2 regions of the Thiosulfativibrio zosterae genome follow, and region 1 is predicted to be linked to the other one. Evidence: predicted binding sites of a transcription regulator. Region 1 holds the regulator's gene; the other holds the start of a gene.

Region 1 (14,932 bases):
TTGGTCACACCTATGGGGGTGATTGCCGCGATTTATATGTCTGAATATGCCAAAGACGGCACAGTGTTGCGATTGGTGCGTATCTCGATTAACAACCTAGCGGGTGTACCCTCGATTGTGTTTGGTATTTTTGGTTTGGGCTTTTTTGTGTACATTATCGGGGGCTCGATTGATGACTTGTTTTTCAGTTATGCCTTGCCCAGCCCAACCTTTGGAACGCCTGGTTTGTTGTGGGCGGCGTTAACCATGGCTTTATTAACCTTGCCAGTGGTGATCGTGTCCACTCAAGAAGGGTTGTCGCGTATTCCTAGAGCTTTACGAGAAGGTGGTTTGGCGTTAGGCGCAACTAAGTCAGAAACCATTATGCGTATTGTTTTACCAATGGCGACACCGGCTATTATGACAGGATTGATTTTGGCGATTGCCCGTGCTGCAGGGGAAGTTGCGCCTTTAATGTTGGTTGGGGTTGTGAAATTAGCGCCTGCCTTGCCAATCGATTTGAATACACCCTTTATCCATTTGGATAGAAAATTCATGCACCTAGGTTTCCATATTTATGATGTCGGCTTCCAGAGCCCGAACGTTGAGGCGTCGCAACCTTTGGTGTATGCAACCTCATTACTCTTGGTGCTAATTATTGTCGGATTAAACTTAGGCGCCATTACGATTCGTAATCGTCTCAGAGAAAAATACAAATCGCTAGATAATTAAAAACCTTTGCACGAATCAGTATCAATAAATGTTTACCCAGATGAAACGGGTAATTGAGTTAAAAATTTTTAATAGTTAGGGTAGTCAAATGGCCACAGAAAATATGAGTATTGCAATGGACCGAAGCCATCGTGGTTTATCATTGCAAGATGAGAAAGTCGCAATACAAGTGCGCGATTGGAATTTATATTATGGTTCAAAGCGTGCGCTCAATTCAGTCAGTATGGATTTACCAGAAAACCGAGTGACGGCATTTATCGGGCCATCAGGGTGTGGTAAATCGACTTTATTGCGCTGTTTTAACCGCATGAATGATTTGATTGATATCGTTAAGGTTGATGGCCAAATGCTGTTACATGGCGAAGATATGTATGCCAAAGAAATGAATGTGGCAGCTTTGCGTCGTCGTGTGGGCATGGTGTTTCAAAAGCCAAATCCGTTCCCTAAGTCGATTTATGAAAATGTTTGTTACGGCTTAAGATTACAAGGCATTAATGATAAGCAAATCCTTGATGAAACGGTTGAGTGGGCTTTAAAAGGTGCCAATCTTTGGGATGAGGTCAAAGACCGCTTGCAAGAAAATGCCCTAGGCATGTCGGGTGGTCAGCAACAAAGATTATGTATTGCTCGCGCCATCGCAATTAAGCCAGAGGTTTTATTGTTGGACGAACCCACTTCAGCCTTAGACCCCATCTCAACTCTCGCGGTTGAAGAGTTAATTTTTGAGCTGAAAAAAGACTTTACCATTTTGATTGTGACCCACAATATGCAGCAAGCAGCGCGTGTTTCTGATTACACTGCTTTTATGTATATGGGGGATTTAATCGAATATACTGACACTGATACGCTGTTTACCAATCCACAAGTTAAGCGTACCGAAGATTATATTTCAGGACGCTACGGCTAATAATAAGGGAGTTTTCTCATGGAAAAAAAAGAGTTTAACAGCCATATTTCAAATCAATTGAATCGTAATTTAGAAGATTTGTTTAATCATATTTTAGAAATGGGTGGATTGGTTGAAGTTCAGCTAGAAACAGCGTTGCAAGCCTTAGGCGCAGGCGATGTTGCCAAGGCCAAAGAAGTGATTGTTTTAGATAAGGTGGTCAATCAAGCCGAAATGGAAATTGACCGATTATGTGCCAGAGTGTTGGCGCGTCAACAACCAACCGCTTCCGATTTGCGTTTAATTTTAGCAACCATTCGTATCGCCATCGACCTAGAACGCATGGGCGATGAAGTGGTTAAAATTGCTAAGATGATTATTAAGTTTAATGAAGAATATGCCACGGCTTGCAGAGATTATTCTGGCTATGCAGAATTATTAGATATTGCAACACGCTCTAATAGCATGCTCAAAACTTCATTAAATGCCTTCGCAAGAGTCTCTACCGCAGAAGCCTTGGATATAGTGAATCAAGAAGAAGAGATAGATGTTATTTATAAAAATGCCTGCGACAAAGTGACCAATGACTTCAAAGCTAAGCCTGATCAGGTGGAATGTTTATTAGAAGTGATTGGCGCCTTAAGAGCAACCGAAAGAGTCTCTGACCATGCGCGCAATATTATGGAAAGCATTGTGTATTTAGTGCAAGGCCAAGATGTGCGTAGTATGGACGAAGAGCGCTTAATGGCTTTTTTAGCTGAAATTCGTGAAGATTAATTTCTTAATCGAGAGCGGGAGTGGAATGAATGTCTGAACAAACCATTTTAGTGGTTGAAGATGAAGCGGCAATTCGTGACATGTTGAACTTTACCTTGTCTGCTGCCAATTACAAAGTAATGGAAGCACCGAATGCCGAAACTGCCTGGCAAATGCTCAATCAAACTCAGCCAGATTGCGTGTTATTAGATTGGATGTTGCCTGGTGTGAGTGGGGTTGCTTTGGCGCAGCGCATCCGTAATCATGAAAAATTTGCCACCATGCCCATCGTTTTATTGACGGCACGCGGTGACGAAAGTGATCAGGTGCAGGGCTTTGAAGCGGGGGCGGATGATTATGTGGTTAAACCTTTTTCACCTCGCGCTTTGGTGGCACGCATTAAAGCCTTGTTGCGCCGCCAAACCTCTGAATTAGAGTTTGTGGATGTGTTAGCCCAAGGCGCTTTACGATTAGATTTGTCAAGTTACCGTTTTACCGCAGGCGACAACGAGGTTAAATTGGGGCCAACAGAATTTAAGTTGATGCAATTTTTCATGAGCCATCCCAATCGGGTTTATACGCGACTGCAGTTGCTCGACCAAGTTTGGGGAGAGCATGTGGTGGTAGAAGAGCGCACGGTGGATGTGCATATTCGTCGTTTGCGTAAATTGTTAGAGCCAGTCGGGCAAGCCGATATGATTCAAACTGTGCGTGGAGCGGGTTATCGATTTTCAGCTTCAGAGTAACCCAAACTTTCGCTGATACTATAAATCTCACTTTTAGCTTCAAAAAAGCCCTAAAATTAACCAGGCCTGGTTGTTTTTAGGGCTTTTTTGGTTTCTAAGACCCTTTAAATTATGATCAAAAGGACCCTGTGTTGGAATTTAAAATATCAAACGGTATCTCTCGCGAGCTGACTTGGATTATTGTTTCGTTATGGCTGTTTTTGTTGTTTGCCTGGATAACCGACGCTTGGATTGAAACCTTAATTGCGTATGTGTTGTTTTATGTGGCGCGTAACCTCTGGAGTATGCTGAAGTTTGAGCGCTGGATGCGCGGTGGCACCCAAGCGTCTTACCCGCCAACATCAGGGCTTTGGGGCGAATTAAGTTATTTGGTGTCTAAGAAGCAGTTGGCATTGGAGAAACATGCCGATTTAATCAACTATAAGTCAGAGCAATTTCGTGCGGCGTCGATGAGTTTACCGACCGCAATCTTGTCCTTAAACAATCAGCATCAGATTGAATGGTTTAACGAATCGGCACAAAAGATTTTATCCATTCGGCACAGCGATGTTGGACGCAAAATTGAAACCCTGTTGCGTTATCCTGATTTTATTCGTTACTTAAAGTCGCAAAACTATCAAACCCCGATTTTTCTAGATGCGCTGTCTTCGCAAAAGCGGGTTTACAGTTGTCAGATTTTTGAGTATTACCACAATCATAAATTGGTGGTATTTGAGGATGTTAATGAGCTTTACAATCTGGCACAGATTCGCCGTGATTTTGTGGCGAATGCATCTCATGAGTTACGCACGCCCTTAACGGTTTTGAGTGGTTATTTAGAAATGATGATCGATATGCCATCTGAAGAAACCCAAATGTGGCAAAAACCACTCGATCAAATGTTCCATCAAGCCAAACGGATGCAAAGCATTATTGAAGATTTACTCACCTTGTCATCCATTGAATCAGATGTGTTATTAAAAGCGCCGGAAGCGGTGGCGGTTGATGACATTTTACAAATTATGGCGCGCGATCAATTAGCCATTTATGGTGAAGACTATGAGTGGCATTTTGAGATAGCCGAACATTTAGGGCTTAAGGGGTATGCAGAACCCTTGAAAAGTGTTTTTTCAAATTTAATATCCAATGCGGTGCGTTATACCCCGAAAGGCGGAAAGATTCAGGTGCGATGGTATCGTGATCAGCAGGGGGCGCATTTTGAGGTACAAGATACGGGTATCGGTATTCTCAAAGAACATATTCCGCGTTTAACAGAACGCTTTTATAGGGTGGATACCGCGCGGTCAAGAGATACCGGTGGAACAGGATTGGGCTTGGCAATTGTAAAGCATGCCTTAGAAAAGCAGGGCTCGTTTTTAGCGATTGAAAGTCAGATTGGCAAGGGGTCTATTTTTAGCTGCGTTTTTCCAGCAGAGAGGGTACTCACCTTAAAGGATTAAGGTGAGTGAGCTTTCAGGCAGTGAACGGATTAGGGCAACATCATGCCACGAATCATAAAGTAAATCAGTGCGGCCAACAGTGCTGACATGGGCACGGTAATCACCCAGGCAGCCACAATTTTTAAGAAGGCAGAACGCTTAACCAATTCTTTTTGATAAACCTTGTTTAAAGATTTACGCTCTTTTTTCGACAGCTGAACATCCGCTTCTTTTTGTTTAAGTTGTGCCAACATTTCTTTTTTCTGAATCAATGAGGCTTTTTCGAAGCGTTTAATAAAGGCTTCGGTTTCTCGTTGGTCAGCGCCCATGTGATGGTCACGGATTTCTTGAATGGTTTTGGCGTAACTACGCTTGAGGTATTCTCTTAAAAAGCCCACCCCAAAAATGCCCCCCACAGCGATGTGCGTTGAACTCACTGGTAAGCCTAACTGTGATGCCACAATCACCGTAATCGATGCCGCCATGGCAATCGAAAAAGCGCGCATTTGATCCAGCTCGGTAATTTCAGAACCCACGGTTTTAATCAATTTAGGGCCAAATAACAATAAACCTAAAGAAATTCCGATTGCCCCAATCAGCATAATCCACAGCGGAATGCCTGCTTTACTGGACACTTCATGAGAGTTAATGGCATCGTTAATGGCGGCTAAAGGACCAACGGCGTTGGCCACATCATTGGCACCATGTGCAAAACTTAGCAGTGCTGCGGCAAAAATTAAAGGAATGGTGAACAGGCTGTTAACACTGTCTTTTTCATTTTTTAAGTTGACGGATTGTTTAGCCAGTACCGGTTTTACGATTAAGTAGGTCGCTATGGCAATGGCTAAACCGATGGCTGATGCGGTGTAAAAATCGGTTTTCCAAATGTGTTTAAGGCCTTTCATAATCAGATAGGTTGAAAACGCCCAAGCCATAATGGCAATTAAAATAGGAACCATTTTCCTAGAGGAAGCAATCATGTCAGATTGATAGGTGATGCTGCGTTTAATCCAGTATAAAAAGGCTGCGGCAATAATACCGCCGATAACGGGCGAGATAACCCAGCTGGCAGCAATGGCACCCATTTTGTCCCAGTTGGCAATGCTCCAACCTGCTGCGGCGATACCTGCACCTAAAACACCACCGACGATAGAGTGGGTGGTGGAAACGGGCGCACCCATCGCGGTGGCAATGTTCAGCCAAATCGCACCCGCCAATAGGGCGGCAATCATTAGCCAAATAAAGGTGTCGGCATCGCCAATCATAGCAGGGTTGATAATGCCATTTTTAATGGTGCTAATCACTTCGCCACCCGCAATCAGCGCGCCAGCAGATTCAAATATGGCGGCAATAATGATGGCGCCTGTTAGGGTCAAGGCTTTTGAGCCGACCGCAGGCCCTACATTGTTGGCGACATCGTTTGCCCCAATGTTCATTGCCATATAGCCGCCAATCATGGCGGCGATGACCAGTTCAATGCTAACAGTGCCATCGCCAACGGTCAGGTTGGCTGAAAAAAGCATGATTAAAACAATGAAAAGCATGGCAACACCAAAGCGAAACATCTCTTTGCGGCTGACCTCGGTTGCATCTTCAATATCGTTAATGTTTTTAAATTCCATGGTGTCATCTCTTTGTAATCTTTTGACTTGCCGTATTTTATGTCAAAAGCGCTCTAAAATCCCTTTATATTCCAGTAGATTTTGTGAAAGTGACAGAAATTTTTTTGAGGTTGGTTGTGAAATTAATGAGATGTTTGGCTTTTGTCATTTAACTGTCATATTTGTTTCATGTATCTGTTAAGTGCGCTCGCCATAATTTGCACTGTTCAAAACAACTTACTTTCACTTTATGGAGCTTTTTAGCATGAAACATAAATTATTAATGGCAATGGGTTTAGCGACTGCATTGACTTCTCAGATTGCTTTTGCATCTTCAGTTGACGCGGCATTACCTGAGTACAAAACGGTTTCTGGTATTTCTGGAAACTTGTCTTCTGTGGGTTCTGATACTTTGGCTAACCTAATGACTTTATGGGCTGAAGAATTCAAGCGTACTTACCCAAATGTTAACATCCAAATTCAAGCAGCGGGCTCTTCAACTGCACCGACAGCTTTAACAGAAGGTACTTCTAACATTGGACCAATGAGTCGTTCAATGAAAGATAAAGAAGTGGCTATGTTTGAAGAAAAATATGGTTATAAGCCAACAAAAATTGGGGTTGCGATTGATGCCTTGGCCGTTTATGTGCAAAAAGATAATCCAATTAAAGGGTTAACGATTCCACAAGTAGACGCGATTTTCTCTTCAACCCGAAAGTGTGGTGCCGATGATATCTCTACTTGGGGTCAAGCAGGTGTTCAGGGTGAATTAGCTGATAAGTCGGTGCAGCTTTACGGTCGTAACTCGGTTTCTGGGACTTATGGTTATTTCAAGAAGCATGCACTTTGTAAGGGTGACTTCAAGTCTTCTGTAAACGAGCAACCTGGTTCTGCATCGGTTGTCCAGTCAGTGTCTGCATCGGCAAACGGGATTGGTTATTCGGGTATCGGTTACAAAACGGCTGGTGTTCGTGCGCTTCCTTTAGCGAAGAAAGACGGTGCAGCGTTTGTTGAAGCAACGCCTGAAAATGCGTTAAACAAAACTTACCCTTTGTCTCGTGTACTTTATGTTTATGTCAACAAAGCACCTAACAAGCCTTTAGAGCCAGTGGTGGGTGAGTTTATTAAGTTAGTACTTTCTAAGCAAGGTCAAGAAGCGGTTGTTAAAGATGGTTATATTCCGCTACCTGCAGCTGCAGCTAATAAGTACCTTTCTGAAATCAACTAATATCGGTTGAACGCAAGAAAGACAAAACCCCGCAAGCGCGGGGTTTTTTATTGTCTTAATGAAAACTATAAAGCTCAACACAACTAAAACCGATTTTTGCAAAAGGGTTTTAGTTATATTGAGTTTTTAGAGTTGTTTTAATCAGCGCTTAACCAACAAAAACTCAAGTAGCGCTTTCTGAGCATGCAAACGGTTTTCGGCTTCATCCCATACCACGCTTTGTGGTCCGTCCATCACTTCTGCAGAGACTTCTTCGCCACGGTGTGCTGGCAAACAATGCATAAAGAGGGCATCTGGATTGGCTTGTTCCATTATTTCTTGATCCACTTGATAGTCTGCAAAGTCACGCAAACGCTTGCGCATTTCTTCTTCGTGACCCATGCTGTACCAAACATCCGTCACTATCAGGTCAACGCCTTTCGCTGCTTCTAATGGGTTGCGGATAATTTCGACACGGTCTTTGTGTTGTTCCATCATAGCGGCAATTGGCTCGTAACCCTCTGGGCAGGATATACGCAATTTAAAGTCGTATTGCGCCGCCGCATTAATATAGGAATTACACATATTATAGCCGTCACCCACCCACAAAACCGTTTTGCCCTGAATGCTGCCACGGTGTTCGTGAAAAGTTTGCATGTCGGCTAATAATTGGCAAGGGTGATAATCATTAGTGAGGGCATTAATGACCGGCACGCTAGAGTATTGCGCTAAAGATTTCACCATGTCATGTTCGTAGGTACGAATCATGATGGCATCTGCCATGCTAGAAATGACGCGGGCAGAATCTTCTATCGGTTCGCCACGGCCAATTTGCGTGTCGTTGGGAGATAAAAATAGTGCATGACCACCCAGTTGTGTCATACCGATTTCAAAGGACAAGCGCGTGCGAGTGGATGATTTTTCAAAAATCATCGCCAGGGTTTTATGAATTAAGGGTTCATAAACAACACCTGATTTTTGCATGGCTTTGAGTTCAATCCCTCTGTGCAAAACTTGTTGAAGTTCTGCGGGACTTAGATCTTTAAGGGTTAAAAAATGTCTAGTTTGACTCATAAGATTTCTTTTTATTGGTAAAAATTGGTCACCAGTTGCGTGAGTTTCTCAACCAGTTCGTTAGTTTGCTCATTATTCATAATGAGCGGCGGTAATAGACGAATCGTATCACCACGAGTTACATTGATTAATAGGTGTTTTTCTAAAGCCATTTTAACCAGGTCACCACAAGGGCGGTCTAGTTGAATGCCGATCATATAGCCTTTGCCTCTGATTTCTTTCACGCCAGGTATATTGGCAAGTGCCTCTTTAAAGCGTTGCACAATCACAGCGCCATTGAGGGCGGCTTGTTCAATCAAGTTGCTTTTTTCTAGGGTGTTTATAACGGCTAAAGCGGTTGCACAAGCCAAGGGATTGCCACCAAAAGTGGTGCCGTGATTGCCCGGTGCAAACACTTCTGCCGCTTTGCCTTTGGCAAGACAAGCACCAATCGGGAAACCATTGCCCAGCGCTTTGGCGAGGGTCATAACATCGGGTACGATGTTGGCGTGTTGGTGGGCAAACCATTTGCCGGTTCTACCCACGCCAGTTTGAACTTCGTCTATCATCATTAACCATTCGTTGGCATCGCAGATGTCACGAATGTGGGTGAGATAATCATCCGCTGGAATAAAAACTCCGCCTTCACCTTGCACCGGTTCAACCAAAATAGCAACAACTTGTGGGTTAGTGCTGTGGGCACGAATGGCTTCTAAGTCATTAAAGGGTACACGAATAAAACTGTCAACTAAGGGGGCGAAACCTGCATGCACTTTTTCATTACCTGTGGCGGATAAAGTTAGCAGAGTACGACCGTGAAAACTGTTTTCCATCACGATGACTTTGCCGTTTTGAATGCCTCGGTCATTACCATATTTACGCGCAATCTTCAGGGCGGCTTCATTGGCTTCTGCCCCAGAGTTGCTGAAAAATACGCGGTCCATGTGCGAGTGTTGAATCAATTTATCGGCTAAGGCTTCTTGCAAGTCAATGCTATAAAGATTCGAGGTGTGAATGAGTTTGTGGCTTTGCTCGCAGATGGCTTCTGCAACCGCTGGATGTGCATGCCCTAAATTGCAAACGGCAATGCCGCTAACACTGTCAAGGTAAGCTTGCCCATGTGCATCAAACAGTTGAGCCCCTTTACCGGTGACAAAAGCAACGGGAAGTCTGGCATAAGTATTCATTAAATGGTTCATTATTTTTAGCCCGAAAATAAATAGAAGAGTCCATGGTAGAGCGAGTGCAAGCCACGATACGCATTGCGTTAAATAAAAAAGCAACCGGAAGACATGCTTGCGATTGCTTTTTTTGAAAAAGTGCTTTCAAAACAACGATTGTAGCTAACTGGCCGATAATTTCAAGTGAATCAGTTAAATAACCACTAATATTTTGTTTTAATGTTTAGCTAATAGGTTTTTGAAGATTTTTAATATAAAATATGACGGTTTAATTTTACAAAAAAATCAAAGGATTTCGAATGAAAACAATGGATGATCGTGATGGCGTGATTTGGTTTGACGGTGAAATGGTGAACTGGAGAGATGCCAAGACCCATGTTTTAACACATACATTACATTATGGTATGGGTGTGTTTGAGGGGGTTCGTGCTTATGAAGCGGAGCAGGGCACTTCGATTTTCCGTTTAGAAGCGCATACCAAGCGTTTATTCAACTCAGCAAAAATCATGAATATGCCGATGCCTTTTACGCCAGAGCAAATCAATGAGGCGCAAAGAGCTGCGGTGCGCGAGAACGGCTTAAAGTCAGCTTATATTCGCCCAATGGTATTTTACGGTTCAGAAGGTATGGGATTGCGTGCCGATAACCTAAAAGCGCACATAGTGGTTGCGGCTTGGGAGTGGGGTGCTTATATGGGTGAAGAAAATTTAAAGCGTGGTATTAAAATTGCCACTTCTTCTTTCACTCGTCATCATCCAAACATCACCATGACCAAAGCCAAATCAAACGGTTCTTATATGAATTCTATGTTGGCTTTGCAAGAAGCGATAAGCCACGGTTGCGATGAAGCCTTATTGTTAGATACGCAAGGTTATGTGTCGGAAGGTTCTGGTGAAAACTTCTTTATGGTTCGTGACGGAGTGATTTACACCCCAGAGCTTACTTCGGCATTAGATGGTATTACCCGCAATACCATTATTCGTTTAGCGCATGAAGCGGGTTATGAAGTGCGCGAAAAGTGCATTACGCGTGACGAAGTGTATATTGCGGACGAAGCTTTCTTTACCGGAACGGCTGCTGAAGTGACGCCAATTCGTGAATTGGACAATCGTAAAATTGGTTCGGGATCTCGTGGCCCCATTACTGAAATCTTGCAAGCTAAGTATTTCGATGTGGTACACGGTCGTTCAGCGGAGCATTTAGGTTGGTTAACGACGGTTGCTTAATCCGCATGGTTTTATCCGATTAATTTGAAGAGATGATGAGTATGTCAAAACAAAAAGTCGTGGAAGTTACTTATGATGATTTACCGCTGGTGTGCCCAAGACCCGGTGATGAAATTTGGAACAGTCACCCAAAAGTGATGTTGCCAATTCAGGAAACCGGTAAGTCAAAGTGCCCTTACTGTGGAACGGATTATGTTTTAAAAGACTGGGATCCAAAACGCAAATTGCATTAAATTATCAATGCTCTAGAACCAAAAAAACCATCGTAAAGATGGTTTTTTTATGCCTAAAATAACCAGGCCTGGTTATTTTAGGGTTGTTTTTTTGGGGTAAAAGTTAGAGCTTACAAGCCCCGCCGGCACAGCCGTCGTCTTGCGAATCATCTGCGCCATCACGCGTGTTGTGGTAATACAGCGTTTTTAAGCCTAGTTTATAAGCCATCAGCAAGTCTTGTAATACCAATTTAATCGGCACTTTGTCTTCATCAAAGCGCGCTGGATCATAATTGGTATTGGCAGAAATTGCTTGGTCAACAAACTTTTGCATAATACCCACCAGCTGCAAATAGCCGCGGTTATTGGGAATATGCCATAACAACTCGTATTGATTGCGCAGTTCTTTAAAGCCTGGAACAACCTGCTTTAAAATACCGTCTTTAGACGCCTTAACCGACACATAACCACGAGGTGGCTCAATACCATTGGTTGAGTTAGTGATTTGTGAAGAAGTTTCACAAGGCATTAACGCGGTTAAGGTTGAGTTACGCAGACCATGTTGTTTGATGTCTTCTCTTAGGGTTTCCCAATCTAAATGCAACGGTTCTTTACAAACTTCATCCAAATCTTTCTTGTAGGTGTCTATGGGTAAGATACCTTGTGCATATTTGGTGTCACCAAAATAATCACACTTGCCGATTTCTTTGGCGAGTTCTAAAGAAGCTTGCAATAGGTAATATTGAATGGCTTCAAAGGTGCGATGCATCAGTCCATTGGCTGAGCCATCTGAATATTTAACGCCATTCTTTGCGAGGTAATAAGCTAGGTTTGTCACCCCGACACCCAAAGTACGACGCCCTAAACTAGAATGTTTGGCCGCCAAAACAGGGTAGTCTTGATAATCTAATAAACTGTCTAGCGCACGAACAATCAAATCTGATAAGTCTTGCAGCTCACTGAGGTCTTCAATAGCCCCTAAGTTAAAGGCTGATAGCGTACAAAGCGCGATTTCACCATTGGGGTCTTCAATGGAATTCAGAGGTTTAGTCGGTAGCGTGATTTCCAAGCAAAGGTTTGATTGGTGAATCGGTGCTTTCAGCGGATCAAAGGCACTGTGGGTATTTGAGTGGTCAACATTTTGAATGTAGATACGCCCAGTTTGCGCTCGTTCTTGCGCAATTTGAGTAAATAAATCCAACGCCTTAACTTTTTTCTTGCGAATTGATTCATCGACTTCATAAATTTTATAAAGGCGCTCAAACTCGTCTTGGTCTGCAAAGAAAGCTTCGTAAAGACCAGGCACATCTGATGGGCTGAATAAGTGAATATCGCCACCTTCAATCATGCGTTGGTACATCAGCTTGTTGATTTGAACACCATAGTCTAGGTGGCGCACACGGTTTTCTTCAACCCCACGGTTGTTTTTTAAGACAACGAGTGATTCAACTTCTAAGTGCCATATTGGGTAGAAAAGGGTTGCGGCACCACCACGCACACCGCCTTGTGAACAAGACTTAACGGCCGTTTGAAAGTGCTTAATAAAAGGAATCATGCCGGTGTGGAAGGCTTCTCCGCCACGGATTTCACTGCCGAGTGCGCGAATACGCCCAATGTTGACCCCAATTCCAGCGCGTTGCGAAACATATTTAACAATTGAGGATGAGGTTGCATTGATGGAGTCTAGTGAGTCACCGCATTCAATCAATACGCAAGAGCTGAATTGACGCGTAGGCGTTCTCACACCCGACATAATGGGTGTTGGCAAAGACAGTTTGAATAGGGATGATGCATCGTAGAAACGCTTAATATAGTCCAGACGATTTTCAGCCGGGTAATGGGCAAATAGGCACATTGGAATCATCATGTAGATGAACTGTGGGCTTTCATAGATTTGTCCAGAAACGCGGTTTTGAACGAGGTATTTACCTTCTAGTTGTTTAACTGCCGCATAACTGAACGTCATATCACGATCATGGTCGATGTAACGGTCTAGCTCATCAAATTCTGCTTTGGTGAAATCTTCCAAGAGTTGAGCGTCATAAAGGCGGTTGCGGACCATTTTATTAACATGCTCAAACAAAGACGGTGGCGTGTAGCGTTGAAAGGCCTTTTTACGCAAATGAAAAATCGCTAGACGCGCCGCAAGGTGCTGGTAGTCTGGGGCGTTTTCAGAAATTAAATCAGCCGCCGATTTAATAATGGTTTCGTGAATGTCTGAGGTGGACATGCCGTCATAAAATTGAATATGCGAACGCAATTCAACTTCGGAAACTGACACATTATCTAAGCCTTCTGCAGCCCAAGTGATGACGCGGTGAATTTTTTCTAAATCAATGGGTTCTTGGGTGCCATTGCGCTTGGTAACTTGAATATTTTGAGTGGACATATGAAATTTTTGCAACCTGTGAATATTATGATCGTTCAAAATAAATTAACAAAACACTCCAACCCCTTTTTAATCATTAAGTTAGTGCGGCTTTGCACAAAATGATTTAAAAAAGTAAGACAATTGGTAGTGTTCAATAAGGGGTGTTGCCACTATATCTAGTGATATGGTTTTGGCTCGAACGCAAAATATAGTGTATTTTGGGTTTATGTGCAAGTGACAAAGTTTGCGTAATATTCACAGGTCACCAGAATGTTTGCTGTGGTTAACTTCAGCGAAAACCATGTAAAATCCGGCGTTCAGGGTGTGGATAAGTTTGTGGTCAAGATAAAATGCGTAGTGAAAAAAATCTTAATTTTCAGCTTAAATTTTTTATGACTCGAATAAAAAATTATAGGGTAGTTTTTGACAGTTATTAATGGAAAAATTGAGAGTTTTGTGGCAAGGCGTTTGTTAGTCTTTGATTTCTTTGATGCAGGACATGAGTAACTTTTCAAAACCGATAAAATCAAAGTCTGCAGGAGACTCTAAAAGCAGTTCTAAGCGACTGTCTTGTCGATAAGCAATATATTCGCGCGTCACTTCGCCCGCAGCGTATTGAAAGAGCATCCAGGGGGCGCCTGCACGCAACACGCCCTTGGCTCTTTTAACCAGGCCTGGTTGTTTTTGGAGGTTTTCAAAGAGATTTTTGAGTGCCATCCAATTAAAAACCAGCTCGGGTGTAAATATCCAGCCAATTGAGGCGACACCTAACTGGTGCTTATAAGCTCTATTCAACAGACACGGCAGTTCTAGGGGTTGATAGGGTAGTTCTGTGCTAACTTGGGTTGAGGCGTGTTGGTGAGCTATTGTGTTGATGCTTGTAGGTGCATGAGGTTGCAAACGAAAGCCAGAAATAAAACGGTGGCTATGGCTAAGGTAGCTTGGGTCGAGCTGGCTATGGCTGGTTGTGAGTATCGCTTGTTTGGGTGGATAGAGAGTTTCGCAATAGTGTTTGAGTGAGTCCGTTTGTTCTGGGGTTGCGAGGTCTTGTTTGTTTAACACAAGAATGTCAGCCATTGAGAGCAAACTTTGCATAATGGTCAGAGACTTCAGTTCTGAGATGGAGGTGTGCGCAATATCAAAGACGGAAAATAAGGTTTGTACTTCAAAGTTTTTGGATAACTCAGCATCTTTGAATAAGTCCACCAAACTATCAGGTTCTCCCAGTCCTGTGGGCTCAATCAATAATCTATCCAAATTGGGCATTTGCTGAATCAGTTGTTCAATGGTGGTTTTGAGTTCACCTTTGGCCGAACAACAAATACAACCGCCCGGCATTTGGGTAACCATCACTTTGGGGGCATCCGACAAAATGGCGCCATCGATACCAATCGAACCAAACTCATTCACCAAGACCGCCCAAGATTCGTCAGATGGTTTTTGCTCGAGCAGTTGTTTGACTAGGGTGGTTTTTCCAGAGCCTAAAGGGCCGCAAATAATATTAACTTTGATCATGATGTTGAGGTGTTGTGTGTAATAAAGTCGGCTAGGTGTTCAAATGGCA
Region 2 (14,932 bases), 250 kb from region 1:
GACCATGTGGCAGGCACTGTTAACCCATAAGTGTTGGCAGGGTGAAATTTGGAACCGTCGTAAAAATGGTGAACTCTATTTGGAATGGCTCACCATTACCGCTGTGGCAAACTCCAGTGGTCAGGTCACCGAATATGTGGCGATTTTCTCGGATATTACCGAGCAAAAAAGAGCGCAAGACGAAATTGTGAAACTGGCTTTTTACGACCCCTTAACGGAACTGCCCAATCGTCGTCTATTAGGCGAGCGTTTGACCCATGCGTTAATCAGCAGTGAACGCCAGCGCAATTATGGGGCGGTAATATTTATTGACCTAGATAACTTCAAACAGCTCAACGATACCAAGGGGCATTCGGTGGGCGATATGTTGTTATTAGAAGTGGCCAAACGCTTAAAAGCCTCGGTGCGTGAGATGGATACGGTGGCGCGCTTGGGTGGCGATGAGTTTGTGATTTTATTAGAGTCTTTGGGCACTAAAGAATTAGACGCCATGGATTCCGTGGAGTTAATTGCTTACAAAATATTGCAGGCGTTCCAAAGCCCGTTTTTATTGGACTCAGGCGAACATCGCACCACGCCGAGTTTGGGCGTAGAAATTTTTCAAGGACAAACGCTGAGCACTGAGCAAATATTGCAACATGCCGATGTGGCCATGTATCAAGCCAAACAAAGCGGTCGTAATACGGCCTGTTATTTTGACCCAGAAATGCAACAGCACATTGAAAATGCTTTGTTATTAGAAGAAGACTTGCACCGAGATCAAGCGCTAGGTTTTCAACAGTTGGAACTCTATTACCAGCCGCAAGTGGATGTATTCGGCAAGGTGCAGTCAGTTGAGGCTTTAATTCGTTGGCAGCATCCGGTACGCGGCACAGTTTCGCCTTTAGAGTTTATTCCCATGATTGAAAAAAATGGCCAAATTTTGGCGGTAGGGCTTTGGGTGATTCGCCAGGCCTGTGCGCAATTGCTGCTGTGGGCGCAACATCCAAAGACGGCACACTTGACTTTGGCGGTCAATGTCAGTGCAAAACAGCTTGCAGACCCAAGTTTTGTCGATCAAATCACGCAAATTTTATACGATACCGGTGCTCGTCCTGAGTTGTTAAAAATTGAGTTGACCGAAAGTTCGGTGGTCGAAAATGTCGAACAAGCCATTAAAACCATGCAAGCCTTGCGTGCTTTAGGCCTAGAGTTGTCGATGGATGATTTTGGAACGGGTTATTCGTCTTTGTCTTATTTAAAACGCTTGCCGCTCAGTCAGCTCAAAATAGATCAAGCCTTTGTGCGAGATTTAGAAAGCCAGGCAGACAGCTTGGCGATAGTGCAAACCATTATCGCCATGGCGAAAACCTTAAAACTTAAGGTGGTGGCCGAAGGGGTTGAAACCCTAGGGCAAAAAGAATGTTTGGCCATGCAAGGCTGTGAACTCTACCAAGGTTTCTATTTTAGCCGACCTTTAACGGTGGCCGACTTTGAGCTGTATTTGAACGTGCAAGATGCATAAAAAAACCCAGCCGTCGCTGGGTTTTATGGGTAATTATGAGCCAGTGAATGGCTACAGGCTTATTTAGCCGCAGCGTATAACTCAGAAACTTTGTTCCAGTTAACCACATCCCACCAAGCTTGCATGTAAGCTGGGCGTAGGTTTTGGTATCTAAGGTAGTAAGCGTGTTCCCAAACATCTAATCCTAGAATGGGAGAACCTTTTACTTCCGCGCAATCCATTAAAGGGTTGTCTTGGTTAGGCGTAGAAGACACTTGTAGTTTGCCATCGGCACCCACAGATAACCAAGCCCAACCTGAACCAAAACGCGTTGCGCCAGCAGCATTAAATTTCTCTTTAAGCGCATCTAGGCTACCAAAAGTGGCATTGATGTCATCCGCTAAAGCACCTGTTGGCGCGCCCATGCTGTCGCCAGTCATGATGTTCCAGAAGAAAGCGTGGTTAAAGTGTCCGCCACCGTTGTTACGCACGGCAGGAGGTAAAGTGCCAGCAATGGCGCATAACTCTTCAACCGTTTTGTCTTCAAGCTCTGTGCCAGCAATGGCGTTGTTCACATTGGTGATGTAAGCTTGGTGGTGCTTAGTGTGGTGGATTTCCATGGTGCGCGCATCAATAGAAACTTCAAGGGCATCATAATCATAAGGTAAATCTGGAAGCGTAAAAGCCATGCTAAATTCCTTTCTTTTAATAACAAAATATAAATGGTGTGTGCCTATTCTAATCAGTTTTTGAGATTTGTAAATGCCCGACTGTTTTAATCGGGAATTATTTATCAGTTGTAGACTTAAAATTTAAAAAATATTGTCAAGGCGTTCTGGTGGAGGTGGCATGTCACTGAGTTTTTCGATTTCACTGGGCGGCATTTGAATGAAGTAGCCTTTGGTGGTTAAGGCTTTCATCACTTCAGCGGCATCGGCTCTGGGCATCTTGCGGGTTTCTGTGAGTTCGAAATCAATCACATGTTCTGGTTGACCAAACATCACCAATAATTCTTTGGGTAGATTTTCGAGCTCTGTGTCTTGTGGGATGTATAAAAAAAGTTCATTTTTTTTAGGGCTTTTATAGGCCGAAACGGCTAGGGTTTGCATGATGGGTGAATCCTATGGTTAGTTTTGCGCCCTATTTTAACAAAATTATTCAAAATTATCCTGAGGGTAGTGGCGTTTAAAACTTGACCTAAGCCGGTCAAGTTTTTATGATTGCTCGGTTAAGTTAATCTAATAAGGGAATAGCATGCTTGGAAATAAGGTAGTTGTCTTAGGTGGCGTTGGATTTGTGGGCCGTGCAGTGGTTAATGAATTGTCTAAAAAAGGCTATGAAACGACCGTTGCCGTTCGTCGTTTAGAGAGATATCGCGAGTTTGCATTGTTTCCTAAGACGCGTTTGGCGCATTTGCCTGATATGTCTGAAGCGGCTTTGAATAAGGTGCTGGCTGGGCAAGATATTTTAATTAACTTAACGGCTGACATGACCTCTGGTACAGAAGCCTTAGAAGTTTCTCAGTTGGTTGCCGCCACCCAAAAAATTAAGCAGGTTGCGGATCACCAGGGCATTAAGCGCATTATTCAGTTTACTCAGATTGGCGCAGATGCGACTCAGGTATCGAATGCATTTTTGTCAGCATTAGGTGAAGCTAACGCAATTATGGCCAATTCGATTGCAAAAATCACAACGATTAAAGCAGGTTTGTTGATTGGCGAAAAAGATGCGACCACGTCACAGTTTTTAGCACAATTGAACAGAATGCCGATTTTGCCAGTCGCACAAGGCAAGCGCGTGGTTCAGCCTTTGTATATTCAAGACTTTGCGGTGGCATTGGTGCAAACCCTTAAAGACATGAGCTTGGCTGGCAAAAAGCTAGAAATCGTTGGTGAAGAGCGTTTAACTTTTAAAGAGTTGGCGCAACTAGTGACTGAGATAGCTGGGCAAGAGGATGCACTGGTTTTCCCTATGTGTGGCTTGAATGCCAAAATTATGTCTAAGTTAGGACGCTTTGCGCCGATTGTGTCGGTTAATGAGCAACAGTTGCTGAATGTGTCTTGTGATTTAACGTCTGATATGGATTTTTCAAAGCAGTTTGGATTTGAACCCAAAAGTTTGGTGGCTACGCTGGCGCGTTATGTAGCGCCACATACCATCCGCACGCGTTATAACGGCCATCGCCAAGATGCCGGTCGTAATGCAGAAGAGTTAATTTAAGCACTCTTAATGCTGATTGAAAGCCGTCTAAATGACGGCTTTTTTGTTTAAGTTTTACCTTTCAGGGAGTCGTCGATGCAAGTGTATTTGGTGGGTGGAGCTGTTAGAGATGCTTTATTGGGCATAGCCGTTAAGGATCGCGATTGGGTTGTTGTGGGCGCAAGTCCGCAACAAATGCTGGCAGCAGGCTATGAGCAAGTGGGAAAAGATTTCCCGGTTTTTTTGCACCCCAAAACCAAAGAAGAATATGCCCTGGCTCGCATGGAGCGCAAAGTTGGGCAGGGATATCACGGCTTTGCCATAGACTATGATCCCAAGGTGACCCTTGAAGAAGATTTAATTCGCCGCGATCTGACCATCAATGCCATGGCACAAGATGAGCATGGCCAATTGTTTGATTACTATGGTGGGCAAGCAGATTTACAAAATCGTGTGCTTCGCCATGTGTCAGACGCTTTTGCTGAAGATCCTTTGCGAGTGCTGAGGGTGGCGCGTTTTGCCGCCAAGTTAGCACCCTTGGGGTTTAGCCTAGCACCTGAAACACGAACCCTAATGCAGCAAATGGCGCGCTCGGGTGAATTGCAAGCCTTAACGCCAGAGCGTGTCTGGCAGGAAGTGGTCAAGGTGATGAGCCTTGCAAAGCCGAGTGTCTTTTTTGAGGTTTTGGATGAGGTGGATGCCTTAAGTGTGTTGTTCCCAGAATTGTCGCAATTAAAAGGTGTCACTCAACCCTTAGAGCATCATCCTGAAGGCGATGTTTGGACACATACTTTGATGGTTTTGGATGCTGCCGCCAGCCTGACTGAAAACTTTGATGTGCGCTTAGGCGCCTTGTTGCACGACTTAGGCAAGGGTGTTACGCTCCCCGAGCTTTGGCCAAAGCATCACGGGCATGAACAAGCCGGTGTGCCACTGGTGCAAGCGTTGTGCGCTCGCTATCGTGTTCCCAATAAAAGTGCCTTGTTTGCCGAAAAGGTTGCTGCCTTACATGGTCTGATTCACCAAGGGCTGGATAAGGAGGACAAACCGCACCTCAAACCAGCCACTTTTTTAAAAGTGTTAACGCAAGGCATGGCGCTGAAATCCCCAGAACTATTTGAGCACTTATTGCTGGCTTGTGAAGCAGATGCCAAAGGGCGTTTGGGATTTGAAAATCGCGCGTACCGCCAAAGAACTTTTTGGTCGCAATTGGCAAAAGCTGCCAACCAAGTAGATAACCAAGCCATTTTGGCAACCGGGGTAACCGGCAAAGCGATTGCGGATGCGATTGAACAGGTTAGGCTGCAAAATATCCAAGATTTTATAAAATATTGGCATTTTGAGGGTTGAGTATTAAAGGCTGTTTGTCAGCGAAACGGTCATAAAAACGACCAGGCCTGGTCGTTTTTATGTGTTTTTAGAGGAAATTACATTGCTTTTGAAAAGCTAAATGCGCCGCGAATTTGACCCATTTGATAACCTGTCGCTTGATCTTGTGGGTAGAATTTTGCAATGGCTTCTTTAACCGGTGCGGCCACATCGGTACCGTGGCATTTTAAACACACTTCACCCGTTGGAATGGCTTTCATATAACGAAATTCTTGTTGACCGTTATGACTCACGATTTCTGAAAACTCGATGGTTTTCACATCAATGCCCGACGCCAGTTGAGCATTAAATTTTTCCATCACAGCGGTTTCCCAGCTGTCTGGTGTTGCACTGGCACCACGTGGCTTTAAGCTTACACGATTAACATTCCAACCGCTGCTCTTAGCCAAGTCATGCGCAATTTGGGGCGCTTTGCTGTGGCAAACGCCAATCGCATTGACCGGGCCACCGTTTTTCATACCGGCTTTTAATTCAGGTTGTAGTTTTTCAACAAAAGTTTTTGCCAAACCGCGCGCTTCTTGAGCGCTGGGTTCTTGCGCCATTAGGCTTAACGGGAATAGGGTGGTTAGGGCAATAAGGCCGATTTTTTTCATGGGACTTCCTTTTGATTATAAAAATTAATGACTTAATAGATTTTACTGATGAAAAATATAAAAGCAATTTGACAAGTCTTAATAAAAAATTGAGCAAAGGTTAATCAAGTTTTTCTGAGCTTAGGTTGTTGCAAGCTTTCAAGCTTGTTTGCAGGCTTTTACTGGATTGCGGTGTTTGTTTGTGCCATGAGTTTGGTAGAATGTTGTTTTTAATTTTTGAGTGACGAACCATCATGGCCCTAATACAAAGTTTGAGGGATAAAAGCGGACAGTTTGTAAAAAGTGCGCTGATTCCGTTATTGATTCTAGCCACGGCTGTCGCTGTTTTTGTGTATTTCAAAAACAGTAAGCCGGTGCAACCGCCCGTCGAAATTAAACAAAAGGTTTGGCCAGTTAAGGTTATCAGTGTTGCGATAGATCGCATTTCGCCGTTACACAGTTTATATGGTTCGGTTGAGTCGAATGCCATGGTGGCGGTTTCTGCCCCTTTGAGTGGCGAAGTGGCAGAAGTGACGGTGAAACCTGGAGATGAATTTAAGGCAGGTGATTTACTGATTGCGTTAGATGATGCCGATTTAAATCTGCCATTGCGCGTGGCTCAGGCGGATGTAGAAGATGTGCAGGCGCAACTGGATTTAGAAAAACTGGCCTTTGAAGCCAATGAACAGAAGTTACAAAATGAGCAAAAGGTGTTGGAGTTTAAAAGAACCGATGTGTCGCGTAACTCAAAACTCATTCAAAAAGACCTGACTTCTCAAACGACCTTAGATCAAAGTAAAGAAGTCCTAGTACGCCAAGAATTTGCGGTGGTTAATGCGAAGTTGGCTGTTCAAGAACATCAAATTAAGTTGGCGCAACTCAAAGCGCGTTTGGATAAATCGAAAGCTAATCTTGAGCAGGCTAAGGTAAATGTTCAGCGTGGGCGAGTGGTTGCCCCCTTTGATGGTCGTGTTACGCAAGTGAAGGTTTCTAAGGGCGACCGTGTTGCGCCTGGAACCGTTTTGCTCAGTTATTATGGATACAATTCGTTGGAGCTTAAAGCCAAGTTGCCTGTGTTTGTGATGCCATCGGTTTATCAGAGTTTTGCCAGCGGCTATGCTTTGCAAGCCAATGCCAAGGTAGCTGGCATGAATGTCGAATTGCCTTTGGTGCGCTTAGCGGGAGAGTCTTCTAGCAGCGGTGTAGATGCCTATTTTAAACTGCCAGAAAGCCTAAAAATAACCAGGCCTGGTGATTTGATGCAGGTTTCTTTGGTGGGGCAACCGCAAGAACAGGTGTTTGCCGTGCCTTATTCTGCCATTTATGGCGCAGACAGTATTTATGTGGTTGAAGCGGGTGTGATGCAGGTTAAGACTGTGCAAAACTTGGGCGAAACGCAGGTCAATGGCGAAGCCTATGCGTTACTAAAAGATTCGACTGGCTCTATTACAAACGGCACACAAGTGGTGGTGACGCATTTGCCAAATGCCATTAGCGGACTTAAAGTGGCGGTGGTGCAGTAATCATGACAACTCAAGACACCTCGCACAATACAGAGCATCAAAAGGTAATGCGCCCCGAAGCGCATGAGGGCGATTTTGCCGGTTACCACCCTAAGCACGAAAAATTTAAGTCGCATGGTTTTATCGGCATGTTTGCTCGCCATAAGGTGGCGCCCAACCTGTTGATGATTATCATGATCTTGGCGGGTATTGTGGCCTTGATGAAACTCAATGTGCAGTTCTTTCCAAATTTTGAATTGGATTATGCGTCGGTGCGTGTGGTTTGGCCGGGGGCAAATGCCGAAGATGTTGAAACCTCTATTACCGCACCCATAGAGCGTGTTTTGCGCAATTTGGATAATCTAGATGAAATGACCTCGACCTCGGCAACCAGTGTGTCCTCGGTGACTTTGAAATTCAAAGAAGGCACCAATATGATTGAGGCGAAAGATCAAATCAATCAAAAGGTCAGCGAATTACGCAACTTGCCGCAAGATGCCGAGAAGCCGGTGATTGAACGCATAGTGCGCTACGAATCGATTGCGCGTTTGTTGTTGATTGGGCAACAGGGTTCGGTTGAAGAAATGCGCCATTTGGCGCGTAAGTTTGAGCGTGAGCTGTTAGATGCCGGTATTGATAAGGTGAATTTCAAAGGCTTGCCTGACGAAGAGATGGCCTTAGAAATATCTCAACGCCAATTGCAAAATTACAATTTATCGCTCGATCAAATCAGCAGTAAAGTGGCGGGCATGAGTCGTGATTTGCCAGCGGGCTCGGTGGGCGATGCCGACAGTGTGCGGGATATTCGCGCGATTCAACAGGGTCGCAATGAAATGGACTTTAAGCAACTGCCTTTGCTTAACACAGATGCACAACAAGTTAAGTTGGGCGATGTGGCCACCATCGAGCGCCGTGCCAAAAAAGATGCCGCAGAGCTCTGGGTGGAAGGGCATCCCGCCATCGAAATGCAGTTAATGCGTTCTGAGTCGGGTGACACTTTAAAATCATCCAAAATCATGCAAACCTGGTTGGCTAAAACTGAGCCGACCCTACCTCAAGGTATGCAATTTAAGGTTTATGACGAAACCTGGTCTTTGGTGAATCAGCGCATCATGTTATTGGTGAATAACGGGATTGGTGGTCTGATTTTGGTGGTGTTAATTTTGTATATTTTCATGAACGGTCGCGTCGCCTTTTGGGTGGCGGTAGGGATTCCGGTGTCTTTTATGGCGACCTTGATGATTATGTATTTGGCGGGCGGCAGTATCAATATGGTCAGCTTGTTTGGGCTGATTATGGCGCTGGGGATTATCGTGGACGACGCCATCGTGGTGGGCGAAGACGCATTGGCGCATCATGAAATGGGCGAGTCGGCTTTACGAGCCGCAGAGGGCGGAGCGCATCGTATGTTGGCACCGGTAACCGCTTCATCGATTACCACGGTGGCTGCATTTTTGCCGTTGATGATGATTGGCGGGGAAATGGGCAATATTTTATTTGCCATCCCTTTAGTGATTATTGCGGTCATTTTTGCATCCTTGTTAGAAAGTTTTACCATTTTGCCGGGGCATTTGCGCCATGCGCTTCACAAGGTTAAGCCCGTTGAGCCGGGTTCGATTCGCTATCGCTTAGATGGGGTGATTGACCATTGGCGTAATGTGCAGTTTCGTGGGGCCATTCGTTGGGTGTTGGCGCACCGAGCCATTACCATTGCGGCAACGGTTTCGATGATGATTTTTGTGATTGGATTATTGGCGGGTGGTCGCCTAGCGTTTGTATTTTTCCCATCACCTGAGTCGATAAAACTCAATGCGGATGCACGCTTTGTGTCTGGCACGCCTGCCGAAGTGAGTCAGGCCTATGTGGATCATTTGTACAAGGCGTTGTTAGAAACCGAGCAAGAACTTGAACCCGGCATTTTAAAAGTGGCGGTGGTGCATTACAACGAAACCTCAAGACAGCAGGGGGCGAATTTCAGTGGCATTAACATTGAATTGGTGGAGCCAGATCAGCGTAAAACCCGTAATGAAGAATTTATTCGCGTTTGGCAGTCTAAAGCTGGCACTGTCCCGGGATTAGATGTGTTGACGATTGAAGCGCCACGCATGGGCCCTCCGGGCAGTGATTTGGAAGTGAGATTATGGGGTGTTGAGCCACGCGACTTAAAACAGGCAGCCTTAGACTTGCAAGAAGTCTTAGGGCAAATTCCGGGTGTTATTGGCGTGCGCGACGATTTGCCCTATGGCCGTGATCAAATGGTTTATGAGTTGACATCGCATGGCAAAGCGCTTGGGTTTACGGTGGCGAATTTGGGTCAGCAATTATCAGATGCCTTCTCTGGGCGCTTGGTGCAGATCTTTACCGATGGCGAAGATGAAGTCGAAGTGCGCGTGCAATATCCTAGAGATGAGCAAGCAACGATTGCGACGATGGGGCGAATGCAAGTGGTTGCTCCGAGCGGTGAAAGAGTGGCTTTAAGTTCGGTCGCCACCTGGAAAACCCAACGCGGTTTTGATGCGGTGCGTCATGTGGATGGTCGCCTCGCAGTGACCGTGATTGCAGAAGTGGATAAAAGCGTGAATAACGCCAATCTCATTTTGGCGCAGCTTAAAGAAAGTACATTGAAAACCTTGGTTGAAAATTATGGTTTGCAATATTCATTAGAAGGTCAAAATGCGCGTCAAGCAGAAACCATGGGCGATATGAAAATCGGTTTATTGATTGGTTTATCGATGATTTATATTGTTTTGGCTTGGGTGTTTGCATCCTATGCATGGCCATTGGTGGTGATGTTAGCCATTCCTTTTGGATTGGTGGGCGCTGTGCTTGGGCATTGGTGGTTGGGTATTGATATGACCATCTTATCGATGTTTGGCTTCTTTGGTTTATCAGGGATAGTGGTTAACGATTCTATTATTTTGGTGAGTTTTTATAAACGCTTGCGAGAAGAGGGAATGGCGGTCAATGATGCACTGGAGGAGGCGTCTGTTCAGCGTGTTCGGGCTGTATTGTTAACTTCTTTAACCACTATTGCAGGGCTATTGCCTTTGTTGTTTGAGACCTCATTACAAGCGCAATTCTTAATCCCTATGGCGGTGTCAATTGCTTTTGGTTTGGCTTTCTCAACCATTTTGATTTTGTTGGTCATTCCTGCAACCTTATCTTTTTATGAGTCTTGGCAAGAAAAGCGCCAGAAACAATCGGCGCAATTAGTTGAGCAGGTTGCCTAAGTTTTGAAGGGCTGAAAGGCTAAAACAAAAAAGGGTTGCTATGCAACCCTTTTTTGTTGGCGTTCAAAACTATTCGTTGGTATAACCTGGGTTCCACGGATGGTCACAGCGAATCAAACCGTTTTCAATCGGCGGGGTAGAAATAGCGCCACCAAAAGCTTTCCAGGCATTAAATCCACCACTTAAGTTGACCACATTGGTGTAACCCATTAGGTGCATGGTATAGGCAGCTAAAGCGCCTCTTCCGCCAGCCTGGCAAAAAATAATCCAAGGTTGGTTAGGGTCTGAGAGTTCGGATTGGTGTCCGTCAAAACACATATCGCATTTAGGTTCTAGTAAACCGCGCGGTATGTGCAAAGACATGGGGATGGTTCCATCTAGATATTCCGAGGCTTCGCGAACATCTAATAATTTATAACCTTGGCATTGGAGATTGGCCACTTCGTCGCAGCTAACTTCTTTTATCGTTTCTTTGGCAGTCGCTACCAAATCTTTTAATCTGAGTGGCATAAATCCTCCTAGGTATCAAAAAAATTATGACATCACAAATTTTAGCACAGCTTTAGTGCATAAAAAGGCTATCAAACCGCTTTCATAAAATATTCAAATTAAGGTCACAAAAAACATTGATGTGATTTTCATGCGGCTGTCATTTAAAGTGAATAGGCTTGATGTGCTAAATTTTTTAAGTAACTTAGTTTGTAGGATTTAAAACAAAGATTTTGAGTCCAAAGATAAGAAAACTTGATGATTTTGCTGATTTAAGCGACAATGCACGTCCTAATCTTTAGCTTGTCTGTGAATTTTGTTCGCACGAAATTCAAAATTCAGCTTTTAAGTTGTTGAATTTAAAAGAGCTTAGGCTGCTGAAAAGTCAAGAAAACCGAATTTTTATAACTTTGAGGGAAGTTGCCAATGTCAACTCGTAGAGAACTTGCTAATGCTATCCGTGTTTTAAGTATGGATGCTGTTCAAAAAGCTAATTCTGGTCATCCAGGTGCCCCAATGGGTATGGCGGATATCGCCCAAGTATTGTGGAATGACCACATGAAATACAACCCAACCAATGCTAAGTGGGCTGATCGTGACCGTTTTGTACTATCAAACGGCCATGGTTCAATGTTGCTTTATTCACTATTGCACTTGACTGGTTTTGATTTAAGCATGGAAGACATCAAAAACTTCCGTCAACTTCACTCTAAGACCGCGGGTCACCCAGAATATGGTTATGCCGATGGTATCGAAACAACCACAGGTCCTCTAGGGCAAGGTTTAACCAATGCAGTAGGTATGGCGATTGCAGAGCGTACTTTAGCCGCACAATTCAACAAACCAGGTCATACAGTTGTTGATCACAACACTTATGTATTCATGGGTGATGGTTGTTTGATGGAAGGTTTGTCTCACGAAGCGGCTGCGATGGCAGGGACTTTGGGGCTAGGTAAATTAATCGGCTTCTGGGATGACAATGACATCTCTATCGATGGTCACATTTCTGACTGGATGGAAAAAAGTGTTCCAGGCCGTTTTGAATCTTATGATTGGCATGTTATTCGTGATGTTGATGGTCATGATGCTGAAGCAATCAACAAAGCCATTATTGCAGCTAAGGCTGAAACCAATAAGCCAACTTTGATTTGTACGCGTACGACCATCGGTTTCGGTTCTCCAAACCTATGTGGTTCTCATGATTGTCACGGTGCACCTCTAGGGCATGACGAAATCAAATTGACGCGTGAAAACCTAGGTTGGACGCACGAGCCTTTCGTGATTCCTGAAGAAATTTATGCAGGTTGGGATCACAAAGCTAAGGGTGCGGCAGATGAAGCAGCTTGGAACGAAGCCTTTGCTGCTTATGCGTCTGAATACCCAGCTGAAGCGGCTGAATTTAAGCGTCGTATGGCGGGTGAATTGCCAGCGAACTTTGAAGTTGACATGGATAAGTTCATCGCTAAGGTTCAAGCCGATATGCCAAACATTGCTTCTCGTAAAGCATCACAAAACGCCATTGAAGCCATGGGGCCATTACTACCAGAAATGTTCGGGGGTTCTGCTGACTTAACTGGTTCTAACCTAACTAACTGGTCAGGTACGGTTAAAGTCAACCATGCAAACGCTAACGGTAACTACCTATCTTGGGGTGTTCGTGAGTTTGGTATGGCGCACATGATGAACGGTATGGTATTACACGGCGGTTTCAAAGTGTACGGCGCAACTTTCTTTATGTTCATGGAATTCATGCGAAATGCATTGCGTATGTCTGCTCTAATGAAGATTGGTACTATCTATGTTTACACTCACGATTCTATCGGTTTGGGTGAAGATGGTCCTACGCATCAGCCAGTTGAACAAATGGCCACTATGCGTGTGATTCCAAACTTCCAAACTTGGCGTGGATGTGATGCGATTGAATCAGCGGTTTCTTGGAAAGTTGCGGTGATGCGTAACAATGCGCCAACAGCGTTGGTTTTCTCTCGTCAAAACCTAACGCCTATGCCTCGTACAGCTGAACAAGTTGCGAACATCGAAAAAGGTGGTTATGTATTGAAAGATTGTGCGGGTACGCCAGATGTTATCTTGATTGCAACTGGTTCTGAAGTTGGTTTAGCGGTTCAATCGGCTGAAGCTTTAGCGGGCAAAAAAGTACGCGTGGTTTCTATGCCATGTACCAATGCATTTGACGAACAAGACAAAGCTTACCGTGATTCAGTATTAATTCCGGGTGTTAAGCGTGTTGCGATTGAAGCCGGTGTTGCTGAATCTTGGTACAAGTATGTTGGTTTAGATGGCGGCATCGTTTGCATGAAGTCATTTGGTGAATCAGCACCTGCGCCTGCTTTATTCAAAGAATTTGGTTTCACGGTTGAAAATGTTGTGGCCACAGTTGAGTCAGTTTTAGCGTAATTTTAAGTTAGTAATTTTTGTAATCCAGGCCTAAAAATAACCAGGCCTGGTGATTTTAGGAGAAAAAGTAGATGACAATTAAAGTTGGTATCAATGGTTTCGGCCGTATCGGTCGTATGGCTTTCCGTGCAGCAGCAAAAGACTTCAAAAACATTGAAGTGGTTGCGATTAACGATCTTTTAGATCCAGAATACCTAGCTTACATGTTGAAGTATGATTCTGTTCACGGTCGTTTTGACGGTGATGTTTCTGTGGTAGACGGTAACCTAGTGGTTAACGGTAAGACTATCCGTATCACAGCTGAGCGTAATCCTGCGGATTTAGCTTGGGGTGATGTTGGCGCTGATTTGGTTATCGAATGTACTGGTTTCTTCTTAACTGAAGAATCTTGCCAAGCGCACATTGAAGCCGGTGCTAAGAAAGTTGTGCAATCTGCACCTTCTAAAGATGCTACGCCAATGTTTGTTTACGGTGTTAACCACACTGAATACAAAGGACAAGCGATCGTTTCTGCGGCCTCTTGTACTACTAACGGTTTAGCACCTGTGGCTAAAGTATTAAACGACAGCTTTGGTATTAAGCGTGGTTTGATGACAACTGTTCACGCGGCTACTGCAACTCAAAAAACGGTTGATGGTCCTTCTTCTAAAGATTGGCGCGGTGGTCGTGGTATTCTTGAGAATATCATCCCATCTTCAACAGGTGCGGCTAAGGCGGTAGGTGTTGTTCTACCTGCGCTTAAAGGTAAGTTGACTGGTATGGCTTTCCGTGTACCTACTTCTGATGTGTCAGTGGTAGACTTAACGGTTGAGTTAAACAAAGAAGCGACTTACGAAGAAATCTGTGCTGCTATGAAAGCCGCTTCAGAAGGTTCTATGAAAGGTGTTCTTGGTTACACTGACGAGTCTGTGGTTTCTACAGATTTCCGTGGTGATTCTCACCCATCTATCTTTGACGCTAAAGCCGGTATCGCATTAGATGCTACTTTCGTTAAAGTGGTTGCATGGTACGACAACGAGTATGGTTACACTTGTAACATGATGCGCGTTGTAGAGCATGTTGCTAACAACTAATCGAAAGAAAAGTTGACGAGGAAGGCGGTTTTTACCGCCTTTCTTTCAATCAGTTTTCTTTTAAGTATTGTTCAGTGCTTAAACGAAAATTTATTGTTAAAAACCAACAGTATTCGCATTCTGCTAATACTTCATTAATCAAAAAGAGGACTTACTATGTCTGTTATCAAGATGTCTGATTTAGCCCAAGCTGGCAAACTCGCTGGCAAACGCGTACTAATTCGTGAAGACTTAAATGTACCGATTAAAGATGGAAAAGTAACTTCTGATGCGCGTATTCGTGCATCTATGCCGACCATTAAGATGGCCGCTGAAGCGGGTGCTAAGGTTATGTTGATGTCTCATATCGGTCGTCCAGAAGAGGGTGTTTATGATGAAGCTTCATCACTAGCGCCTGTGGCTAAAGACTTATCTGAAAAACTAGGCAAAGAAGTTCGTTTGATCAAAGACTATATTGATGGTGGATTTGAGGTTGCTGATGGTGAAGTCGTTCTTTTAGAAAACGTGCGCTTCAACAAAGGCGAAGGCAAAAACACAGAAGAGCTTTCTAAGAAATACGCAGCCCTTTGCGATGTTTATG

What was found. Region 1 encodes PhoB, which activates phosphate uptake and scavenging genes when phosphate is short. Its sites were predicted from a motif close to GNNTGTCATAAAACTGTCANAT; they were not measured.
Region 2: the regulator PhoB is predicted to act here: its motif matches at 11,009-11,030, upstream of tkt (transketolase).

The regions. Positions count from the first base shown of each region.
Region 1 covers NZ_AP021888.1:759,985-774,916, forward strand. Annotated here, with positions in the region: gene pstA (phosphate ABC transporter permease PstA) at 1-711, shown strand, start outside; gene pstB (phosphate ABC transporter ATP-binding protein PstB) at 800-1,618, shown strand; gene phoU (phosphate signaling complex protein PhoU) at 1,637-2,374, shown strand; gene phoB (phosphate regulon transcriptional regulator PhoB) at 2,404-3,099, shown strand; gene phoR (phosphate regulon sensor histidine kinase PhoR) at 3,231-4,538, shown strand; gene THMIRH_RS03245 (inorganic phosphate transporter) at 4,568-6,139, opposite strand; gene THMIRH_RS03250 (PstS family phosphate ABC transporter substrate-binding protein) at 6,384-7,346, shown strand; gene argF (ornithine carbamoyltransferase) at 7,488-8,399, opposite strand; gene THMIRH_RS03260 (aspartate aminotransferase family protein) at 8,411-9,565, opposite strand; gene THMIRH_RS03265 (branched-chain amino acid transaminase) at 9,859-10,785, shown strand; gene THMIRH_RS03270 (zinc-finger domain-containing protein) at 10,827-11,018, shown strand; gene nrdA (class 1a ribonucleoside-diphosphate reductase subunit alpha) at 11,122-13,386, opposite strand; gene THMIRH_RS03280 (CobW family GTP-binding protein) at 13,840-14,883, opposite strand; gene THMIRH_RS03285 (EAL domain-containing protein) at 14,880-14,932, opposite strand, start outside.
Region 2 covers NZ_AP021888.1:511,296-526,227, forward strand. Annotated here, with positions in the region: gene THMIRH_RS02015 (bifunctional diguanylate cyclase/phosphodiesterase) at 1-1,504, shown strand, start outside; gene THMIRH_RS02020 (superoxide dismutase) at 1,564-2,172, opposite strand; gene THMIRH_RS02025 (YcgL domain-containing protein) at 2,296-2,592, opposite strand; gene THMIRH_RS02030 (SDR family oxidoreductase) at 2,738-3,703, shown strand; gene THMIRH_RS02035 (multifunctional CCA addition/repair protein) at 3,779-5,032, shown strand; gene THMIRH_RS02040 (Tll0287-like domain-containing protein) at 5,110-5,664, opposite strand; gene THMIRH_RS02045 (efflux RND transporter periplasmic adaptor subunit) at 5,898-7,166, shown strand; gene THMIRH_RS02050 (efflux RND transporter permease subunit) at 7,169-10,375, shown strand; gene THMIRH_RS02055 (rhodanese-like domain-containing protein) at 10,445-10,885, opposite strand; gene tkt (transketolase) at 11,291-13,279, shown strand; gene gap (type I glyceraldehyde-3-phosphate dehydrogenase) at 13,351-14,352, shown strand; gene THMIRH_RS02070 (phosphoglycerate kinase) at 14,509-14,932, shown strand, end outside.